Regions from separate parts of the Streptomyces sp. NBC_00258 genome, predicted to be linked through region 2. Evidence: riboswitches for the same ligand, from Rfam matches in the RefSeq annotation. Region 2 holds a riboswitch; each other region holds the start of a gene.

Region 1 (7,016 bases), 790 kb from region 2:
AGGTGTGGCATGCCGGCCTCCTGTTGGAGCTGCCGGTCGATCGCGTCCTCCAGGAGATGGGACGCGGCGATGTAGGCGCGCCAGGCGCGCTGCTCCTCGGGGGTGAGCCAGCGGGTCGTCATGCCCCCAGTGTAGGTTTGTTTCAAACTTGAACCAAGCCCGGATGTCGAGCCCAGGCCGCCGTCCGGCCGCCGCACCGATCCGGGCAAGCCCCGGCTCTGCCTCCGAGAGAGTCCGAGAGAGTCCGAAAGAGAGCGCGTCCATGCCTCACCCCTACGTCCTGTTGTCCGCCGCCGTCTCCCTCGACGGCTGCCTGGACGACACCGGCCCCGGACGGCTGCTGCTCTCCGGGCCGGCCGACTTCGACCGGGTCGACGAGGTACGGGCCGAGTCCGACGCGATCCTCGTCGGCGCGGGCACCCTGCGCGCCGACAACCCCCGGCTCCTCGTCAACTCCGCCGAGCGCCGCGCGGCCCGGGTCGCCGCCGGACGCCCGGAGTACCCGCTGAAGGTCACCGTCAGCGGCAGCGGCGACCTCGACCCCGACGCCAACTTCTGGTCCACGGGCGGCGAGAAGATCGTCTATACGACCGAGGGCGGGGCGGCGAGGGCCGCCGAAGCCCTGCGCGGGCTCGGCGTCGACGTCGTCCCCGTGGGCCCGGACGTCGACTGGCGGGCCGTGCTCACCCACCTCCACGACGTACGCGGCGTACGGCGGCTCATGGTCGAGGGCGGCGGCCGCGTCCACACCCAGCTCCTCCGGCAGGGCCTCGCCGACGAACTGCAGCTCGCCCTCGCGCCCCTCGTCGTGGGGGAACCGGACGCGCCCCGGCTGTTCGGGCCCGGCGACTACCCGGGCGGCCCCCGCAACCGCCTGCGGCTGGTCGAGACGCGGCCCGTGGGGGACGTCGTCCTCATGCGGTACGTCCCCACCGCGCCCGGCAGCGGGACCGTGCCCTCCGCCGCCGACCACCGGTGGCTGGCGCTCGCCTGCGAACTGGCCGCCGAGTGTCCGCCCTCGCGGACCGCGTTCAGCGTCGGCGCGGTCGTCGTCGCGGCCGACGGTACGGAGCTGGCCCGCGGGTTCTCCCGCGAGTCCGACCCCGTCTCGCACGCAGAGGAGGCCGCCCTCGCCAGGATCGAGCCGGGTGATCCGCGTCTCGCGACCGCCACCGTCTACAGCAGCCTGGAGCCGTGTGCCCGCCGCGCGTCACGGCCCGCGCCCTGCGCCCGGCTGATCCTCGACGCGGGCGTACGCAGGGTCGTGACCGCCTGGCGGGAGCCGGACACCTTCGTGACGGGCGCGGACGGGAGCGGGCTGCTGGCCGCGGCCGGCGCCGATGTCCTGGTGCTCCCGGAGTACGAGGCCGACGCGAAGGCGCCCAACCGGCATCTCGTCTGACCGGCCCGTTTCCCGCCGGCCGAGCCATGCGCACAGCCGACGCGCACGATCGACGGACACCGCCGACCGGCACGTTTCATGCCAAACCGCTCGGTTAAGCGCGGGCGACATCAACGCGTGTGCTTCGGGTCCCGCGGATGGCGTACAGTGGTCTTAACGACGCGGGGTGGAGCAGCTCGGTAGCTCGCTGGGCTCATAACCCAGAGGTCGCAGGTTCAAATCCTGTCCCCGCTACTGAAGGCCCGAGGCCGGAATCCGATCAAGGATTCCGGCCTCAGGTGTTTCCCCGGGTACTTCCTCTGATGTCCCCAGGTGCCTTCACTCGCCCGGTCCTCGTCCGCTCGCCCGCCACGTCCGCTCCCGGAAGCCTGGACAGGTGGAGGAGCAGGAGCCGGTGCGCGTCGAGACCGCGGAGAGGACCGCCTCGTACCAGCGCACCCTCGTCCGCGCGCTGCCGGCGCTGCTGATCGTCGCCGGTGTCTGCTACGACCTCCTCACCCCGCAGGACTTCACCGCGGCTCCCTTCTTCACGGCCGCAGCACTCATCGCCGCATCCCTCTTCTCGTTCGGCGCCACGGTGTGGACGGGAATCCTGGCGACCGCGGGCATGGCCCTCGTCCACCTCAGGTTCGCCTTCGACGCGGGCGCGGCCACCGAGGTCCTCACCGTGGCCACGGCCGCCGTGCTCGCCGTCGGCATCAACCGGCTCGTGGGCCGCGGCAACGCGCGCCTCGCCACCGCCCGCGAGATCGCGGAGGCCGCCCAGTGGGCCGTACTGCCCGAACCGGCGGCGCGGATCGGCGGCCTCGAGATCGCGGCACGGTACGAGGCGGCTCAGGAGGGCGCGTTCATCGGGGGCGACCTGTACGCCGTGCAGGACACCCCGCACGGCGTACGGCTCCTCGTGGGCGACGTACGGGGCAAGGGCATGGGAGCGGTCGCCGTCGTGGCCGTGCTGATCGGTGCCTTCCGTGAGGCCGCCGAGCAGGAGTCGACCCTGGAGGCGGTCGCCCAGCGGCTGGAGCGGGCGCTCGCGCGCGGGGGCGTCCGGCGCGACACCATCGAGCTCGTCGAGGACTTCACCACCGCCGTGCTCGCCGAGATCCCGCACGGCACCCCGGTCGTACGCCTCGTGAACCGCGGCCACCCCGGGCCCCTCCTGCTGTACGGCGACGGGGAGGTGCGCACGCTCGCCGCGGCGGAGCCCGCGCTGCCGCTCGGGACGGGGGAGTTGGGGACCTGGCCCGACCGCGCGCAGGAGGAGGAGTTCCCGGGCGGGGCCATGCTGCTCTTCCACACGGACGGGCTGTCCGAGGCGCGGGACCGGCGAGGCGTCTTCTTCGATCCGGCGCGGCGACTGTCCGGGCGGGGCTTTCCCGGGCCCGACGCGTTGCTCGCCGCGGTACTGGACGACGTCCTGCGGCACACCGGGGGCGGCGGTGCCACCGACGACATGGCACTGCTCGCGGTGCGGCGGCCGTGAAAGCACGGCAGTCGCGAGGGCACGGCGGCAGTCGCGATTGCGGCCGGCGTGAGATACATCGCTCTTGCGGCGACCTTTATCACCGTTGGTAGTCGAACGGAATCCCTCCGCTCAACAACTGACGCACCATCAACAGGACTCCCGTACCTGAATGGCGATCAACTCGCCCGATTTACCCCGCTCATGACCTGAAAGTCCAGGCCAAGAGCCTTAACGATCATCAGGAACAGCTTGGAATCCGGTGCCCGGGTCTATTAACGTTCGATAACGCAGCGCGGTCGTCCCAGCCGTCACAAGAGTCGGCTCCGTGCGCACGCGCCGAATCCCGCAAGGGAACCGGGGAACCACCACTTGGGGTGAATCGCACGTCATTCGCGGTGTAGCGCACCGCGGGTTGACGCGCGTAGGAGACCTTCCTGCTCCGAACCCGTCAGCTAACCCGGTAGGCGAGAAGGAAGGAAAGGAGTGCGCCTACGTGGCGTCCAACCGGTCTGCCCCCACACCCTCGTTCGTGCCGGATGAGTTGACGGGTGAGTCCTCGGGTGAGAAGAAGCCCGACACCTTCGCCTACGGCGCCCGTAAGGACGAGGAGACGTGGGAGGTCTGGAATCCCAGCGCGGAGACCGTCCTTCCCGTCCGCGGCAGGCACCGCGTCTCCAAGCAGCGCGGCGGAGGACTCGCCCGTAGCTCGACCGTTCTGGGCGTCGGTGTCATAGCCGCCGTCGGTGCGGGTGGCATGGCCACCGCGCAGACCGGCAAGCCTCCGGTGTCGATCTCGATCCCCGACCTGCCGAACGTCGGCTCGCCGTTCTCGGACGACGACGCCCCCGAGGGCTCCAGCACCCCGATCACCGCCGTCGGCCTCACCACCGCCGACGCCGAGCAGGGCAACTCGGACGCGGGCGAGGCCCTGCGGGCCCGCATCATGCTCCAGGCCGAGCAGCAGCAGGACCAGGTGGACCGCGAGGCCCAGGAGGCCGCCGAGTCCGCCGCCGCGAAGAAGGCCGCCACGCTGGCCGCCAAGGAGCGGGACGCCGCCGAGGCCAAGGTCGCCGCCGCCAAGAAGAAGGCGGACCAGGAGGCCAAGGAGAAGGCCGAGGCCGCGCGCCTCGCCGAACTCGCCAAGCAGTTCACGCTGCCCACCTCCTCGTACACGATCACCTCGACCTTCGGGCAGTCCGGTGCGCTGTGGTCGTCCGGTCAGCACACGGGTCTGGACTTCGCCGCTCCCACGGGTACCCCGATCAAGGCCGTTCACAGCGGCACGATCAAGGAAGCCGGCTGGAACGGCTCGTACGGCTACCGCACGGTCCTCGAACTCGATGACGGTACGGAGGTCTGGTACGCGCACCAGTCGTCGATCGGTGTCAGCGTCGGGCAGAAGGTGAACACCGGCGACATCATCGGCCGCGTGGGCGCGACCGGCAACGTCACCGGGGCGCACCTCCACCTCGAGGTCCACACCAGCGGTGGCGACGGCATCGACCCGATGGCCTGGCTGCGGGGCAAGGGGCTCACCCCGTAAGGCGGGCTCACCCCGTAAGCGGGCCCGACCCGTTGGGCGGGCCTGAGGGGTCCTGGGTGCGGAATACGGCCGTCCGGTACGGCCGTTGACCCATCCATGACCTCTCTCCGCAAGCTGGGTTCGTCCGATCTCGACGTCTTCCCGCTCTCCCTCGGCGGCAACGTCTTCGGCTGGACCGCCGACGCGGCGCGGTCCTTCGCCGTGCTCGACGCGTACACCGCCGCGGGCGGGAACTTCGTCGACACCGCCGACACGTACTCGGCCTGGGTGCCGGGCAACGAGGGCGGTGAGTCGGAGACCGTCCTCGGCGACTGGCTCGCCGCGCGCGGCAACCGCGCCGACGTCGTCGTCGCCACCAAGGTCGGCGCGCACCCCGAGTACAAGGGTCTGTCCGGGGCGAACATCAAGGCCGCGGCCGACGCGTCACTGCGGCGGCTGAAGACGGACTACATCGACCTGTACTACACCCACTTCGACGATCCGTCCGTGCCGGTCGAGGAGATCATCACGGCCCTGGACGAGCTCGTCCGCGCCGGCAAGGTGCGCGCGATCGCCGCGTCCAACCTCTCTCCCGAGCGGCTCCAGGAGTCCCTCGACCTCTCCGACCGCGAGGGCCTCGCGCGGTACGTCGCGCTGCAGCCGCGGTACAACCTCGTCTCCCGCGACTCGTACGAGGGCCCGCTCCGGGACGTCGCCTCCCGGGCCGGTCTGGCCGTCGTCCCCTACTCGTCGCTCGCCTCGGGCTTCCTCACCGGCAAGTACCGTCCGGGTGCCGTGGTCGAGAGCGCCCGGGCCGGATCGGCGGGGGCGCATCTGGAGTCGGAGCGGGGGCAGCGTGTGCTGAGCGCGCTCGACGAGGTCGCGCGGGAGCGTGGGGTCGAGGTCGCCACCGTGGCTCTGGCCTGGCTGGCTTCCCGGCCGACCGTCGTCGCGCCGATCGCCAGCGCTCGTACGGTGGAGCAGCTTCCGGCGTTGTTGGGGGTGGCCGGGCTTGTCCTCACGGATGCGGAGCTGGGGAGGCTGACCTCGGCTTCTGGCTGAGGCTGAGGCTGAGTTGGGTGGGGTTGCGGTTGCGTTTTTGGGTTCGCGACGCGTTTTGGGGCTGCGCCGATCAAGAGCGGTACGGGTTGTACGTGTACGTGTACGGCGCCGGGTGGCCGTAGCCCTGCCACTGCGGTGCCACCTGTGCCGGCGCCGTCGCCCGGGCCGCGTACAGGAGGGCCGGGCGCGACGGTTCGCGGCGCGTCCACAGCTCGTGGAGCAACTCCCGTTCCCGTACGACGAAGTCGGCGCCCGCGCGGCCCTTGCGGCCCCGGTGACGCAGGAACGCCAGCGACGTCGCGTACGCCTCGTACTCCGCGACCGCCCTGCCCGCCGCGCGTCCGCCGTGGTGCGTGGCGTATTCGCGGGCCAGCCGCCGTGCCTTCATCGAGCCGAGGACGAACGGCTCGGGGGCCGCGAGCCAGCCCGCCATCGCGTACGCGGGGAGCTCGGAGCGGATCGTGCCCAGTTCGCGCTGGCGGGTCCAGATGACCAGCCAGGTCAGCAGGCCGAACGCCGGGACCATGAAGGCCGCGTAGACCGCGAAGAAGCCGTACTCGCCGAACGTCGACGAGCCGTTCCACATCGCGTGCATGCCCATCGCGAGCAGCAGCCCGATGATCGGGAGCAGTACGCGGCGTACCTGGTGGCGGTCCGCGGACAGCGCCGCGATGCCGAAGCCGATGCCGGTGAGCACGGTGAACAGGGGGTGTGCGAACGGCGACATGATCACACGTACGAAGAAGGTCGCCGCCGTGACGGAGGCGATGCCGCTGCCGCCGCTGAGCTGGTCCGTGCCGAACGCCGTGCCGAGGTAGAGGATGTTCTCGGTGAACGCGAAGCCGGTCGCCGTGACGCCGGCTATCACCACGCCGTCGAGGATTCCGGTGAACTCCCGTCTGCGGAACAGGAAGACGAGTAAGACCGCGGCCGCCTTCGCCGACTCCTCGACTATCGGCGCTATGACCGTCGCGCCCAGGGTGTCGGCGCTGGACGGGTCCGCTGTCGCCGTCGCTATCCATCTCGTCGCGAAGCTGTTCGCGACGATGGCTATCAGCGCGGCGGCGCAGGCTCCCCAGGCGAAGGAGAAGAGGAGGTTCCGCCACGGGCCCGGTTCCACCCGGTCCAGCCAGCGGAACGCCGCGACGAGGAGCGGGACGGGCAGTACGGCCAGGCCCAGGCCCACCAGGAAGCCCTCGGTGCCGGTCTGTTTGCGGACCAGGGCCAGGATGACGAGGCCGGAGAGGGCGAGCAGGGTGGTCAGGGCGCTGTAGCGGACCCACTTGCGCTGCCACCAGTGCGCGGCGCCTCCGGCGGGGATGCCGGGAGGGAAGCCGGGATGCGGTGGGAACGGGGGACCGGTGGCCATGACAAAGACCCTAACGAGGGAGGGGCGTGGGCCGCGAGAGCGCACTGTCGGGGCTCGGGGGCGGTGCGTGATGTGGCTCCGCCGTGTGGGCGCCTTCAGCCCGTACGTCGTGTGGTGTGCGGCGTGCGGACTTGGTCGCTGTCCGCGGTATGCCGTACGCGGCGGAAGAGCAGATCGTTCACCACGTGTCCCTTGT
Region 2 (7,016 bases):
TCCCGTCCCCTCGAACCCGGTCGCGCTCGCCGCGCCCGCCAGCGCGATGGTGAAGGCGGTGCGGGCCGTACTGCCGCCGACTGAGCGCTGTCTCGGCTTGCGGTGCGCTGCCACGTGCGATCCACGTCCTTCCGTACGGCCGCCGAGGCGTTGGTGCAGCCGCGGCGGCGGCCCTCAGGGGCCGGTTGCGCGTCCGGCGGCGGCCCGCACAGGGGGAGCGGGCCGCCGCCGGACCTTTCTCGGCGGTGGTGTCCGGATGCCGCCCCTGACCCGGGCGGTGGTGGGGAGCCGGTCACCTGGTGAAGGACGCTAAACCTGGGACCGCGGCGGGGGTAACGGCATGTACGGAAGTGGTGGGACTCGGACATGAGCTGACCGGGTGCGACCGCGATTCGGGCCCGGGGCCGCCGACTTGATGTGGTGCGGTGACCGATGCGCGGGTTGTGGGGAAACGGGCGGCGGGCCGGTGCTATGGGCTCCGCCGGGCTGTGGCGCGGGAGCTGCCGGGGGCCAGTGGGGCGGGCGGGGCAGGGCGTGCGGGGCCGGCGGGGCGGGTGCGCGGGGCGGGTGGGGCAGGGTGTGCAGGTCCGGGGGCGGTGCGTGGTGGCGCGGAGGCGTTTGGTTAGTGTCCGGGCTCATGGACGTACTCATTCATGTCTTCGTCGCCCTGCACATCATCGGCATCGCGTCCCTCCTCGGCGGCTTCCTCACGCAGATGAAGGCCATGAGCGCCGGCACGGCCCGCTTCAGCCCCGCCATGCTCCACGGCGCGCTGACCATGCTGGTCACCGGCGCGATCCTGGTCGGCCTCAACCAGGCCGACGACCAGACCGTCAACAACGTCAAGATCGGCGTGAAGCTCGCCCTGCTGGTCGTGATCCTCGGCCTCGTCTACGTGAAACGGGACGAGGAAAAGGTGGAGAACAGCCTGTTCGGCCTGGTGGGCGGGCTGACCACGGCGAACATCTTCATCGCGGTGCTCTGGACCTGAGCGGAAGCGGGCCGGTCTCGACCGGCAAACAGGAGAGGGCACGCGCGCGTGCCCGCTCCCGACGTCTGCACATCTGCGAAACAGGTCTACGAAAAGCCCCTCATGCCGGGCGCACCACGCTGTGGATCGGCATGTAGTAGATCGACTCCTCGCGGACGTACGCCCCCGGCTTGGGCGCGTGGATCATCATTCCGTCGCCGATGTAGATGCCGACGTGGCTGATGTCGTCGTAGAAGAAGACCAGGTCACCGGGCTGGGCGCTGTTCACGGAGACCGTCGCGCCGGCCTTGACCTGGTCCCAGGTGGTGCGCGGGAGCGTGACGCCGGCGGCCTTCCAGGCGGCCTGGGTGAGACCGGAGCAGTCGTACGAGCCGGGGCCGCTGGCGCCCCAGACGTACGGCTTGCCGATCTGGGCGCGGGCGAAGGCGAGGGCCTTGTCGGCCTTGGCGGTGGAGGCGGCGGAGCCGGACCCGGAGGTCCCCGAGGCGCTCCCCGAGCCCGTGGAGGTCCCGGTGCCCTGCGCGGCCTCCTGGCGCCGCCGCTCGGCGTCGGCCGCCTGCTGCCGGGCCAGCTCGTCCGCCTTGCGCTGGGCCTCTTCCTGCTTCTTCCGCTCGATCGCGGCGAGCCGCGCCTTCTCCTCGGCGGTCAGCTTCGAGAGGAGGTCGCGCGCCGTGGCGAGCTTCCGCTGGACGTCGGCCTTGGACGTCTTCAGCGAGCTCTGCGTCCTGGTGAGCGTCTCCAGGCTCTCGGACGCCTCCTGCCGCTTCTCCGTCGTGGCGGTCTGCTGCGTCACGTAGTCGTCGACGGACTGCTTCTGGCGGCTGGTCAGCCGGTCCATCAGCTGGGTCTGGTCGAAGTAGTCCTGCGGGTTGTCCGCGAGGAGGAGGGAGGCGGTGTCGGGGGCGGAGGCCCCGGTGCGGTACTGCGCGGCGGCGAACGTACCGAGTTCCTCGCGCGCGTCGTTGAGCTTCTCCGTGCGGCGCGCCACGTCGTCGAGGAGGGTGTCGACGCGCTTCTTCTGCTTGGTGGTCTTCTCCTTGGCCGCGTTGTACTTCTCGCCGGCCGTCTCCGCCTGGCGGTAGAGGTCGTCGACCTTCTTCTCGACTTCCTCGAGGCTCGGCCTGGGCTCCTCGGCGGGGGACGCGTTCGCCGTCTGGGAGAGGAGGGCCACCGAGGTCAGGGCCGCGGTGGCGAGGGCCGGAGTCCGTATGCCCATGGGACTGGGGGGCCGGGACTTGCGGTGTGGCGCCACGAGGGCGTCTCCTTCCGTCATCCGCCTACCGAGTTAGCTGTCGGGTTCGGGCGGGTGCTCCGGAAGGTTTGCCCTACGGTCCGCTTCCCCGAAGGGAGTTGGACCGATTCACCCCAAGGTCGGTTGGGTCCCCGGCTCCGTCGGCCACGAGGGCGTACCGGACTCGGCGGAGGCCGCTCGGCCCGGCGTGTTCGCCGGTGCGGGTCGTGCGGCCCACATAAAATTTAGCTAATTCGTGTGGCCCCTGTGAAGTTTGATGTGCGATATGCCCGATACATTTTCGTGACCTTGGCCTTGGATTCTGCTCCGCGGGGTCAATTCGGAATGGTGTGGGCGGAGTTGTCCATCGCCCCGTCAGGGGCGCGGGGAACTGCGCGCCCAGCCACAGCCGGCCCGCACTCGCGATACGGCGTTCCGGGTTTCCAGGTTTCCGGTCTCTGGCGAAGGCGAAGGTCGACCACCTGATCGCGGACCGCTACAGGTCACCTCCGGAGGGTGACAGAGCCCTCGCTGGGCGGCCCCGGAAGACCCTCGGCCCCGCGGAGCGATCCGCGGAGTTTCAAGGGTGGCGGCGGGCTGTCAGTGGGGGCGCCTAGACTCGGAGAGCGATGAGCAGCCTCTTTGATGACAGCTTCCTGGCGGACCTCAAGCCCTCGCGGGCCCACGAGGAGGAGCCCCCGCCGCCGCCCGAGGACGAGGCGTCGGAGTCGGAGCCGGTTCCGGACGATTTGTTCGGCGGCCGCTTCGACGCGCCGCCGAGCAGGGACGGGTACTACCGCGACGGCGCCGCCCGGCCGCACGTGGACCCGGCCGCGCTCCTGGACGGGCTGAACGAGAACCAGCGCGCGGCGGTGGTTCACCACGGCTCGCCGCTGCTCATCGTGGCAGGAGCCGGTTCCGGCAAGACCCGTGTGCTCACGCACCGGATCGCCCACCTGCTGGGCGAGCGCAACGTGCACCCGGGCCAGATCCTCGCGATCACCTTCACGAACAAGGCCGCGGGCGAGATGAAGGAGCGCGTCGAGCAGCTCGTTGGCCCGCGGGCCAACGCGATGTGGGTGATGACCTTCCACAGCGCATGCGTACGGATCCTGCGGCGGGAGTCGAAGCAGCTCGGCTTCACCTCCTCCTTCTCGATCTACGACGCCGCCGACAGCAAGCGCCTCATGGCACTGGTCTGCCGCGACCTGGACCTCGACCCCAAGCGCTTCCCGCCCAAGTCGTTCAGCGCCAAGATCTCGAACCTGAAGAACGAGCTGATCGACGAGGAGGACTTCGCGGCCCAGGCCGCCGACGGCTTCGAGAAGACCCTCGCCCAGGCCTACGCGATGTACCAGTCACGCCTGCGCGAGGCGAACGCGCTGGACTTCGACGACCTGATCATGACGACGGTCAACCTCCTGCGCGCCTTCCCGGACGTCGCCGAGCACTACCGCCGCCGATTCCGGCACGTCCTGGTCGACGAGTACCAGGACACGAACCACGCGCAGTACGCCCTCGTGCGGGAGCTCGTCGGCACCTCCGAGCACCCGGTCGACGTACCGCCGAGCGAGCACGACCTCCCGCCGGCCGAGCTGTGCGTGGTGGGTGACGCCGACCAGTCGATCTACGCCTTCCGGGGCGCGACCATCCGCAACATCCTCCAGTTCGAGGAGGACTACCCGAACGCGACGACGATCCTGCTGGAGCAGAACTACCGCTCCACGCAGACGATCCTCACCGCCGCCAACGCGGTCATCGAGCGCAACGAGAGCCGCCGCCCCAAGAACCTGTGGACCAACGCGGGCGCGGGCGCCCAGATCACCGGCTATGTGGCCGACACCGAGCACGACGAGGCCCAGTTCATCGCCGACGAGATCGACCGCCTCACGGACGCGGGCGACGCGAAGGCGGGCGACGTCGCGGTCTTCTACCGCACGAACGCGCAGTCCCGTGTCTTCGAAGAGGTCTTCATCCGCGTCGGCCTGCCCTACAAGGTCGTCGGCGGCGTCCGCTTCTACGAGCGCAAGGAGGTCCGTGACGTCCTCGCGTACCTGCGCGTGCTGGCGAACCCCGAGGACTCCGTACCGCTGCGCCGCATTCTCAATGTCCCCAAGCGCGGCATCGGCGACCGCGCCGAGGCGATGATCGACGCGCTCTCCCAGCGCGAGAAGATCAGCTTCCCGCAGGCGCTGCGCCGCGTCGACGAGGCGTACGGCATGGCGTCCCGCTCGACGAACGCCGTCAAGCGGTTCAACACGCTGATGGAGGACCTCCACACGATCGTCGAGTCGGGCGCCGGCCCGGCGACGGTCCTGGAGGCCGTGCTCGAACGGACCGGCTACCTCGCCGAGTTGCAGGCTTCGACCGACCCGCAGGACGAGACCCGCATCGAGAACCTCCAGGAACTGGCCGCCGTGGCCCTGGAGTTCGAGCAGGAGGCCGGCGAGGGCGAGGTGCCGGGAGGGCTCTCCGCCTTCCTGGAGCGGGTCGCGCTCGTCGCCGACTCCGACCAGATCCCGGACGAGGAGGAGGACGGGTCCGGCGTGATAACGCTGATGACCCTCCACACCGCCAAGGGCCTCGAATTCCCCGTGGTGTTCCTGACCGGCATGGAGGACGGCGTCTTCCCGCACATGCGCGCGCTCGGCCAGACCAAGGAGCTGGAGGAGGAGCGCCGGCTCGCGTACGTCGGCATCACCCGCGCGCGGGAGCGGCTGTATCTGACCCGTGCCTCGATGCGCAGCGCCTGGGGTCAGCCCTCGTACAACCCGCCGTCCCGCTTCCTGGAGGAGATCCCGGACACGCATCTGGACTGGAAGCGCACGGGCTCCCTGGGCCCGGTGGCCTCCGGCCCGGCGTCCGGCGTGGCGGCCTCCCTGTCCTCCTCGCGCTCCCGCTCGGCCGCCTCGGGCGCGTCCGGCTTCGCCACACGACGTGGCGCCACGGACAAGCCGGTGGTGTCACTCGCGGTCGGCGACCGCGTCACCCACGACCAGTTCGGCCTCGGCACGGTCGTCGGCGTGAAGGGCACGGGGGCGAACGCCGAGGCGACGGTCGACTTCGGCGAGGAGAAGCCGAAGCGGTTGCTGCTGCGGTACGCACCGGTGGAGAAGCTGTAGCTCTCAAGGGCCGTGGTCCCCAGGAGCATTGGCTGCTGGGGACGAAGCCCTCAGGACTCCGGCCTCAAGGAAGGCTTCAAGGAAGGCCTCAACAGGGGTTCCCCTACGAGGGGTCCAACCCGTGGCTGCGCAGCCACGGCAGTGGGTCGATCGCCGAGCCGCCACCCGGACGCACCTCGAAGTGGAGGTGCGGACCGGTCGAGTTGCCGGAGTTGCCGGAGTACGCGATCGGGTCCCCGGCCTTCACGACGGCACCCGAGGCGACCTTGTACGTGGAGAGGTGGCAGTACCAAGTCTCCGTACCGTCCTTGGCCGTCACGATGACCATGTTCCCGTACGCGCTGTTCCACTGCGTCCGGACGGTCCCGTCGGTCGCGGCCATCACCGTCGTGCCGTACGAGACGGGGAAGTCGATACCGGTGTGGACGGACATCCAGTTGATGCCGGCCTGCCCGTAGTAGGCGCTGAGCCCGTGCTGCGAGACCGGCAGCGCGAACTTCGGCCGCAGCCGCTCCTTGCGGGCCGCCTCCGCCGCCGCCTTCTGCTTGTCGGCGGCCTGCTGGGCCTTCAAGTCGATACGTTCCTGCGTACGGCTGGCCCGGTCGGCGAAGTCGTCCGCGTCCGCGGAGAGGTTCTCCAGCTGGGTGTCCAGCTGGTTGTTCGCGGCCGACGGCTTCACGGCGCTCGCGTCGGGCGCGGCGGCCGTCGTCGTCTGCACGTCGTCGTTGCTGCTGCTTCCGCCGGTCACGGACGCGGCGGCGATTCCGGCCACGCCCATCACACACGCCGAGGGCACGGCGACCGTCAGCAGCGCGGAACGCTTCGGCGGGGTGCGGCGGCGGGAACGGGGCGCGGAACGGCCGGCCGCACGTGACGCGGAGCGGCCGGCCGGGGCGGCGGTGGCGACGGAGGTGGTTTCCTCGACGTCGTCGAAGGGAGCGGGTTCGTCGTGGGTGTGGCCGTGACCACCGGTACCGGAGTCCGCGTCGGCGTCGTCGGAGGGGGTGAACTCGCCTTCCGCGGTGGCCTGTTCCTCGTACGGGACCTGCTCGAAGGTGGTGGTGGCCTGCTGGTCGTACGACTCCTGCCGGTCATGGACCTCGTGGTGGTCGTACGACGTGTGCTGGTCGGCCGGATACGACTCGTGCTCGGCCTGCGCCTGATGGTGGAGCTGGGGCTGGACCTGGGTCCGGTCCTGCTGGTTCTGGTCGCCGCCGTCCGAGTTCCACGCCGTCGCGTCGTACGTGCCGGTCTCGAAGGTCGGCGCGGTCCACTGCTGGGTGGGGTCGACCGGATCGGCCTGGAGCCAGGCGTTCGCGTCCCACTGGCCGGTGCCTTCGGGGCCCGCGGCCTGCGTCGGGATCTCGCCGAGCTGCTGGTAACCGGAGTTTTGCCAGACACCGCTCGTGTCATAGCTGCCGGTCTCGAACGCGGCGTGGTGCTGGGCCGCGTACGGGTCGTAGTTCAGCGTCTGATGACTGCCGGTGGCCCACTGCGTGGCGTCGTACGAACCCGTGCCCGCGCCGCTGCCGTCGGTTCCGCCGCCGTTGCCGGGGAGGTCGCCGAACAGGGGGTCGGTGTCGAAGGTCGTCGTCGCGTAGGCGCCCGTCGTGTCGTAGCCGCCCGTCGTGCCGTACATACCGGGTGCGTTGGCGTCAAAACCGGTGGCGGA
Region 3 (7,016 bases), 830 kb from region 2:
TGCGCGCCCGCTCGCCGATATAGATAGCCATAACTCGGTCACCGTCGAAGCTTCGAACGTGACCATCATAATGCCTAATTACACGAACAGCACAATTCAAGAATGCTCGCACTACTTTGGCCGCAACGGTTGGGTGAAAATCTCTAGCCAGGCGGGTCGAATCTCTCATGTCTGAGTAGAGGTATACGGCTTCTAGATTCACGGCTCCGTCGCGCAAGACAATATCTTTAGTCTCCGGGACCGATCGCCCATCGCGTTGTTTCCATGTATGCCCAACAACTTCAGTCAGTGCTGCGTCAATGTCACTCCTGAGTCCCATGGCTCCCTCTAGCGCACTCTCGACTTCTAGGCATCATTGGGTGGTATACCAGCAGATGGGGGTGACTGTCCGGCAAACGAGGGGTTTGACTAACAGTCCCGACCTCAAACGCCCATGTTCCTCTGGTCGGCATCCCAGGCAGACGTGCCAGATTCGTGCCAGGTCGTGCGGGAAACCACGGGGAACACCGGGGAACGCAGACTGTGGGCTTCAGACGCCGACAGCGTTCCGCCGCAGGTCAGCAAGCTTCCCACCCGCGAGGCACGCGAGCTTCCCAAGCTGAGGGTTCTGCGCGGCTGGACGGCATCTGCTGGCACCAACCTGAACCTTCTCGATCATGAAAGGAGAGGCCTTGGTCTGGGTTCCAAGGCCTCTCCCCCGGGTCCGCCAACGTCCTGTCACGGGGTTGCCGTGAAGACCTGGGTTCCGGTATCCCCGATGGATGGAGGGTGACTGCCGGAAATCGGGTTGACCTGTGTGATCAGGACCAGATATAAGTCAAGATCACGAAGATGACGATCAGAAGACCGAGGGTCGTCCCTCCAGCGGTCTTCATGGCCTCGTAGTACGAGACCCCCTCCATGGCCCGATGGAGGACACCCGCGAAGCCGCCGACGATGATCGCGGCCAGGATCGCGATGACCGCGTCGGTCTTCTTGTTCCTCGGGGGCTGCGGAGCCCCTGGGAGCTGCGGGCTGTTCTGCGTTGCCGTCATGGCTCGCTGCACCTTCGTCAACCGCCTGTGAAGGATGACCTGTCGGATTCGGGCTGGCGAAGTTGCCCGGCCGCTGACGCGGCTTCACCCCAAGGGCTGCTCGGCCCGGTCATGGCGTGACCGTCCCGGCGACCCGTCGTGCCTGGGTCCTCCACTCCTGCCGATCCCATGAAGAGACCGGTCATCCGGACGGCGGCAGGACTCGGCGTCCGCCCGGACCGCCCCACCTCCGTCGGTGAGGACTTGTGACGAGGATCATCTACGGCTACTTGGGAGTAACGCGAACTCGGAACCGTATTTGTGGGGTTACTCACCACTCACCCGATCGGGTGGACATGATGGCCAATCACCCAAGGTCAAAAGGACTTTGACGTTGTATCAGGTCAGCACGTTGCAGGAGTCCACGTGTGCCGTCGACGTGGTTCCGGACGGAGCTATGCGGCCCCGTGCTCGATGGCCTCCAGAGAGTTCCGACGGATCCCCTCCCGCTGGCCTCCGTATCAATTTCCGTCTCATTCAGTCCCGTTCACGGTCGTTCAGACCAGACCCAAAGCCTTCCGGCATCAACGCCCCCCATGAACGCAGATGAACGCCCCTGCACCCGCCCCAACACCTAACCAACACAGTTGGAAAGCGTGTTGCTGTCTGCCAAGGGGCGGGCAGTTACGAGTGAGTCACGAGAGGATGCATGCGGTCCGCTAGCCGCCATGATCTCCGATTATGGAATGGCTCTCCCTTGTGATCACCCTGCTGACAGCGTTGGCTGCCTCAGGCGTCGCGATCTGGCAGGTGCGCACGCAGCGAGTCCGACAGGTCGAGGACTTCTACATTGCGCGCTACTGGTCGTTGCTGGACCGGTTGTCGACCCGCACTCTTCGAGGCGTAGACGCTGGCGCCTTGGACGAGGAAGAGGAGGTACCGATACGGCTCTACTTTCGCCTGAGCGAGGACGAGGCCGACCTGCGGGCTCAAGGCTGGGTCTCGGACGACACTTGGCGTGACTGGGGCGGCGCCATCCACGCACAGATGCATCGTCCGGCGTTCGACCGTCTCTGGGCCGAGACCCTCCGGGATTCGGATGCTGGGCGCGACTACGAGTTCAGGCATCTGCGCCAACTTTGGCTCGACGCCGCCTATGACCCGGCGCCAACTCGCACCAGCCGCCAGTGGTTGCGCCGAACTCCGTGGCGAAGGCCCCCGACAGGACACCGACCACCGGCGCCGTGAGGTCGACCGCACCCAAGCGCACCAGATCGGGCGGGGAACAGCGGGGAACCACGGTGAAAGCGACCGAGCCCAAAGAGGCCATAACCCGACCATTCGCCCAGGTCAGCACCCGAGCCAACCGCAGATGATCGCAGCTTCCCAAGCTGAGAGCGCGAGTGCGGCCCTCACCCGGAGGGCACAGCCCCTGCGCCGCTGATCCTTCGTAGCCTGCCAGTTTTGTTGTGGTTGGTGGTGTAGTCAGAACCCGGGCGGCACGGCAGCATGGGCCACCCAGCGGCCAAGGGGGGTCGCGCGAGGGACAGGGGTAAGCGCGAGCCATGGGATTAGGCAGAGAGCTCGGCAAAGACGCGGACAGCTCTGTGACCGTTGGTATCTCATTGATCAGCGCGCCCGCCGTGCCACTGGGGGACGCCGCCGGCGCACACGGCCAGGGTGAGCAGACAGAGACGACGCGATTATTGGGTGCGGCGGCGTACCTACGGCCTGATTCTCCAGCGGAGCTTCGCACGTGGCGAAAGAACGAGTGGGCCAAGTTCAAGAAGAAACTGACGCCCGTCTTCGTCGCGAAGTGGCGGGACAAGAAGCAGGAAGCGCAGGCTGACACTGGCGCGGACGAGATGCCCGAGAAACCTCAGCCGAAGGTGATCATCGGGCCCGACTATGTTCGCTGGGTACGCGACCGCGTCGCCACCACCCGTCCCATCCCATCCTTCGGTTTCGAGCTCACCCCGGTCATAGAGCGCTGCGCCGCCGCCGAGCATCTGCTGTACCTCCGGCGAGCCCTCATCACTCTCGCGGTACTGGCGGGACTCGCCTGCCTGTACACCGCAGCTACCGAGTGGGCGCTAGCTGTCGCGGTCGTGGGCTTGTGGAGCGCCTTCTACCTCGACCGGCTCCTCGCACAACGCCGCCTGGTGCGGGTGACCGCAGAATCCGGTGAAACGGGCACCCAAACGCGCGGCCTCCCCCGGAAAAGCCGTCGCGCCCTGGAAGCCATCAGGCGGCTCAAGTTCGGCACGGTGATTCCGTACGTCACCGAAATCCGTGCGGGCGGCCCCAAGTACCACTTCGTCGGTGCAGGCAAAGTTTGGTACGAGGCCCAGATCGGCATCGACGTCCTGCCTGCTCAGCCAACGCCCAAGAACGATGGCGCACCTGGCCCCGGCATCCCGAACCCCCGCGTCGAAAACCTCCTTGGCACGGCCGGGCCAGAGCCAACCGGTGTCAAACACTTCACCCCGGACAATCTGCTCACCCATGTCGTTCGCGAGCTCGAACGCGGAACCGCGCCCAGCCCCGACTTCCACCCAGATAACCGACTCGAAGCGTACGGCGTCGCCGCAATCTCTGCGGAGCGATGGAAGAGCATCACTCCCGAGCAATGGACGTCACTGAGTGTCCTGGCCGAACATGGCCCCCGGGCCGTCGGTGCGGGACGGACTCCGAAGGTAGCCCGCCGGTTCCTGTGCGCCCGCGTCATCTCCTGGGACGGTGAATTGGTAGCTTCAGTCTTCGTTGGCTTCGCCTATGAGGACCACTACCTGCGGGTCACCATCCGCCCTCACGTGATCAACCCACTCCACCCGACTCTCCGCACCGCTGACAGTGAGGCCGCCCGCTCCGGTTGGTCCTGGCACCGCCGGGCCTGGCTAGCCTCGGCGGTGGACGTGGTGCTGATGCTCATTCGGCTGTTCAACCCCGGCAAGGATCGCCGGCGCCCCGAACTCGATAAGCAGAAAGGTCCTGTGAGCCTGCGCGAGGCATACTCGACCCGGTACATGGACGACATGCTCCAGTACGACGACGCGCGCCGCTACATCGAGATGATGCAACGGCGCATCTTCGACTCGGTCAAGAAATTCCTCGTCGATCACAACGTCGACATCGGCTCCTACGTGGATCAGACCACGGTCATTCTCCAGAACTCTGGCGTCATCAACTACGGCGAAATGGGCTCCGTACAGAACCAGCCCGGCGCCGTGAACTCCCAGATGAACACCCGGCCCCCGACGACAGGAGGTACAGCGTGATCCGCAGGAATAGCCAGCCCCCGGGCGATAACTCCGGCATCGTGAACTACGGGGCTATGGGCAACGTCCAGAACCAGCCGGGCGCCACTAATTCCCACCAGAATCAGACCAACACCGGCACCGGCCCGGATCAGCTGAAAGAATTCACCACCTTACTCGACCGCATCCGACAGCAGTTGGCGGCCGATCAGGACCGCGTCAACGACTATCAGCAGTGCGTCATCCTCCTCGACCTCACCGCGCAGCAACGCCTCGACGACACAGGCGGCCGCTCCACGGCCAGGACCATGCTGGAACAGATCCTGGCCAAATGCGACGGCGTACCCGGACTCGTATCCCTACTCAGCTCCGCTCTCTCCTTGATCGCCACCTTCGCCTGACGTATAACGACCCAACACCGGAACATCCTTCGACGTACGCCCGTCAGCCGAGGACCAAACGAGGTCGCGCTTGCCGTCGTCCGTCGTAAGGGTGCGGGGACGGGAGACGCCCATTTGGCCACAAGTCACATCACTCCCATCCCGCGCTTGGCGAGTCGCCGAAATTCTCGCGTGTACGTGTCGATGATTTCCCTGGCGTCTTGGTAGAGCTCGCGGACGGCCATGTGCACATCGAAAACGAGCAGTTGATCCTCACGTGTCTGGTGGGACCGTATTTCGCCGTCAACGTACGAGGCCTTACGACGTACGACCCCGGGCATCTCCCACAGGGTTAGGGGGTTCGCAGCCATGGACGTCCAGCGCGGCGCTGCCCTGGACATTTGAGGAGCTATCGCCAACCACGGGTCGGAAGGCGTATGCCCGGTGAGAGCGGGAAGCAATTGAATCCTCGCTTCGACGAACGGAGCGCAGAATTTCGTCAGTTCGTCCTGCAAGGTGTCCACCTTGGCTACGGTCGCTGCCTTAACGCTCGCGCGCCCTGTGAAGCGACCTACCACAGCGGTGGCCGCCGCTCCAGCGACTGCGCCTCCCAGGCCGATCAGCGCCACAGGGATCTCAGACTGAGCCACCCGCCCCCCTCTGCGCGTGCTACCGCAATCAGCACGATTGTGGCAGCGGTTCAGTCCCGATGAAACCTCCAGGAAGTCGGAGTAGGGCGTCTCTTACTCCGATGACGGGCTACCTCACACCGGTGTCGATACCCGGGCCCACTCAGTGGACATGTTGGCGCCGCGGACAGAGTAGGAGCCAGGTCTCGCACGGGTGCCGCCTACCGGAGCAACTCACTCGACGGATCAGCCTCTTACACAGTGACATCAACGACGGCAGACGACCGTGGATGAGGAGGTCCTTCAGCGCTCACTCCCCCGCCTGTCGAGGGCTGTCCTCTCTCGGACACCCGGGCAAGGATCGAACTCCTGAAGCGGATGTCAAGGCAGTTGTCGTTGAGGAAACCACATACGCATGGGGCGGTCGCCCCTGCCGTCCCGTCCGGGCTGCGGCGCTGGGGCGCCGGTCCCGGTCGGGCGGACAGGGGCGGCCGCAGTGCACGAAACGTGCACCGTCATGCCAAAGCCCTGCGTGCCGGTTGCTGCGACGGAGGCATTCGGCGCACAGGGCCGGGGTCCGGTTCGCGTGAGGGGGAGTTTCAACCGACCACAGCGGACCGGAGTCATGGGCGGCAGCAGTTCTCAGGTCACTGGAGTATCCCGGTGGTCACGCTCGCTGGGTGTAGGCGCCGCACGGTCAGTCATCTCCGCAGCTAAACCGGAGGCGATCAACTCAGCCAGGAGTGCTGCCGCTTCCGGTCGGATCGAGCCCAGGCTTACCATGCCGTCGCCGAAGACGTTCACGTCGGCGCTGAGGCCGGGGAAGTCTGACTCCAAGCCGAGCGCGGCCAGTTGTAGTGCCAGCGTTTCGGCACCGCGCCGAGCGCGAACCCATCCGCGCACATAAGGCACACCGGGCATCAGGTTCTCGGCCCGCTTCGCCACCACTCCTCGCCGGTCCGTCATGACTTCCCCGCTCCTTTAGTTCTCTCGTAAGTTCGTCGGGCCGCTACACACGCCGTCCGCACTCTGCGGGCAGGACAGCGCACGTTTCAGGAGCTCTGCCAACCGCTCCGCCGTCTCCGGCGATACGCGCCCGAGTTCGATCAGCCCATGGCCGAACGCGTTCAAGTCCGCCCGCAGGTACGGGAAGTCCTTCTCCAGGCCCGCCGCCACAAGGACGTCGCGCAGCGCGCTCGTGGCACCCCGCGCGGCGTACCACCCTTCGCTTTCGAGCGGAGACCAACGGGCGATGCCGTCGCGCTCCTCGCCCTCACTGTTCATTGGCCGCCGCCTCCAGGACTTCGGCCGTCGCAGCCTCAGGGTTCGGGTATTGCTCGCTGTAGTGATCGACCCGCGCGAGGAGGTCAGCAGCGGCCACGAACATGAAGGCCAGCGCAACTGCACGTAGTGGGTCGGCCTCTGGCCGGCGGACCGGAGCTCGGAGCCATTGGTAGCGGTCGCCCGACATGGGCATGGGGCCAGGCACCACGACGAACGAGTTGTCGCCCAGGTACCTGTACGGCGGTGGGTTGTCGGTCGCCCTGGCCAGGAAGCGGACAAAGCGTCCCTGCCAACGGGAGTTGAGGAAGAACCCGACCCGTCGGGCCGCGTGGTCGATCATGACCGGGCCGAGCGGCATTTGCCGGCGTACGAGCAGATCGAAGGTTTCCAAGCCGATGCGCTGGTCGATCGCCACGACATCGAAGAGACGGCCCGTCGGCAGCATTCGCGGCC

What was found. A riboswitch is a leader RNA that binds a small molecule or an ion and turns the genes downstream of it on or off. The one in region 2 is predicted to bind cyclic di-AMP.
Region 1: another riboswitch for cyclic di-AMP. It lies ahead of OG718_RS26960 (M23 family metallopeptidase); the one in region 2 lies ahead of OG718_RS23460 (C40 family peptidase).
Region 3: another riboswitch for cyclic di-AMP. It lies ahead of OG718_RS19715 (hypothetical protein); the one in region 2 lies ahead of OG718_RS23460 (C40 family peptidase).

Annotation. Positions count from the first base shown of each region.
Region 1 covers NZ_CP108081.1:6,076,048-6,083,063, reverse strand. Annotated here, with positions in the region: gene OG718_RS26980 (MarR family winged helix-turn-helix transcriptional regulator) at 1-122, opposite strand, end outside; gene OG718_RS26975 (dihydrofolate reductase family protein) at 263-1,402, shown strand; tRNA gene OG718_RS26970 (tRNA-Met) at 1,563-1,636, shown strand; gene OG718_RS26965 (PP2C family protein-serine/threonine phosphatase) at 1,779-2,885, shown strand; cyclic di-AMP (ydaO/yuaA leader) riboswitch at 3,192-3,349, shown strand; gene OG718_RS26960 (M23 family metallopeptidase) at 3,361-4,410, shown strand; gene OG718_RS26955 (aldo/keto reductase) at 4,507-5,451, shown strand; gene OG718_RS26950 (PrsW family intramembrane metalloprotease) at 5,522-6,820, opposite strand; gene trmB (tRNA (guanosine(46)-N7)-methyltransferase TrmB) at 6,916-7,016, opposite strand, start outside.
Region 2 covers NZ_CP108081.1:5,288,129-5,295,144, reverse strand. Annotated here, with positions in the region: gene OG718_RS23470 (C40 family peptidase) at 1-114, opposite strand, end outside; gene OG718_RS23465 (hypothetical protein) at 638-991, shown strand; gene OG718_RS23460 (C40 family peptidase) at 1,092-2,243, opposite strand; cyclic di-AMP (ydaO/yuaA leader) riboswitch at 2,251-2,422, opposite strand; gene pcrA (DNA helicase PcrA) at 2,852-5,344, shown strand; gene OG718_RS23450 (M23 family metallopeptidase) at 5,448-7,016, opposite strand, start outside.
Region 3 covers NZ_CP108081.1:4,459,304-4,466,319, forward strand. Annotated here, with positions in the region: gene OG718_RS19715 (hypothetical protein) at 801-1,034, opposite strand; cyclic di-AMP (ydaO/yuaA leader) riboswitch at 1,042-1,223, opposite strand; gene OG718_RS19720 (hypothetical protein) at 1,773-2,261, shown strand; gene OG718_RS19725 (hypothetical protein) at 2,621-4,291, shown strand; gene OG718_RS19730 (hypothetical protein) at 4,288-4,671, shown strand; gene OG718_RS19735 (hypothetical protein) at 4,797-5,300, opposite strand; gene OG718_RS19740 (hypothetical protein) at 5,922-6,245, opposite strand; gene OG718_RS19745 (hypothetical protein) at 6,261-6,563, opposite strand; gene OG718_RS19750 (bifunctional DNA primase/polymerase) at 6,553-7,016, opposite strand, start outside.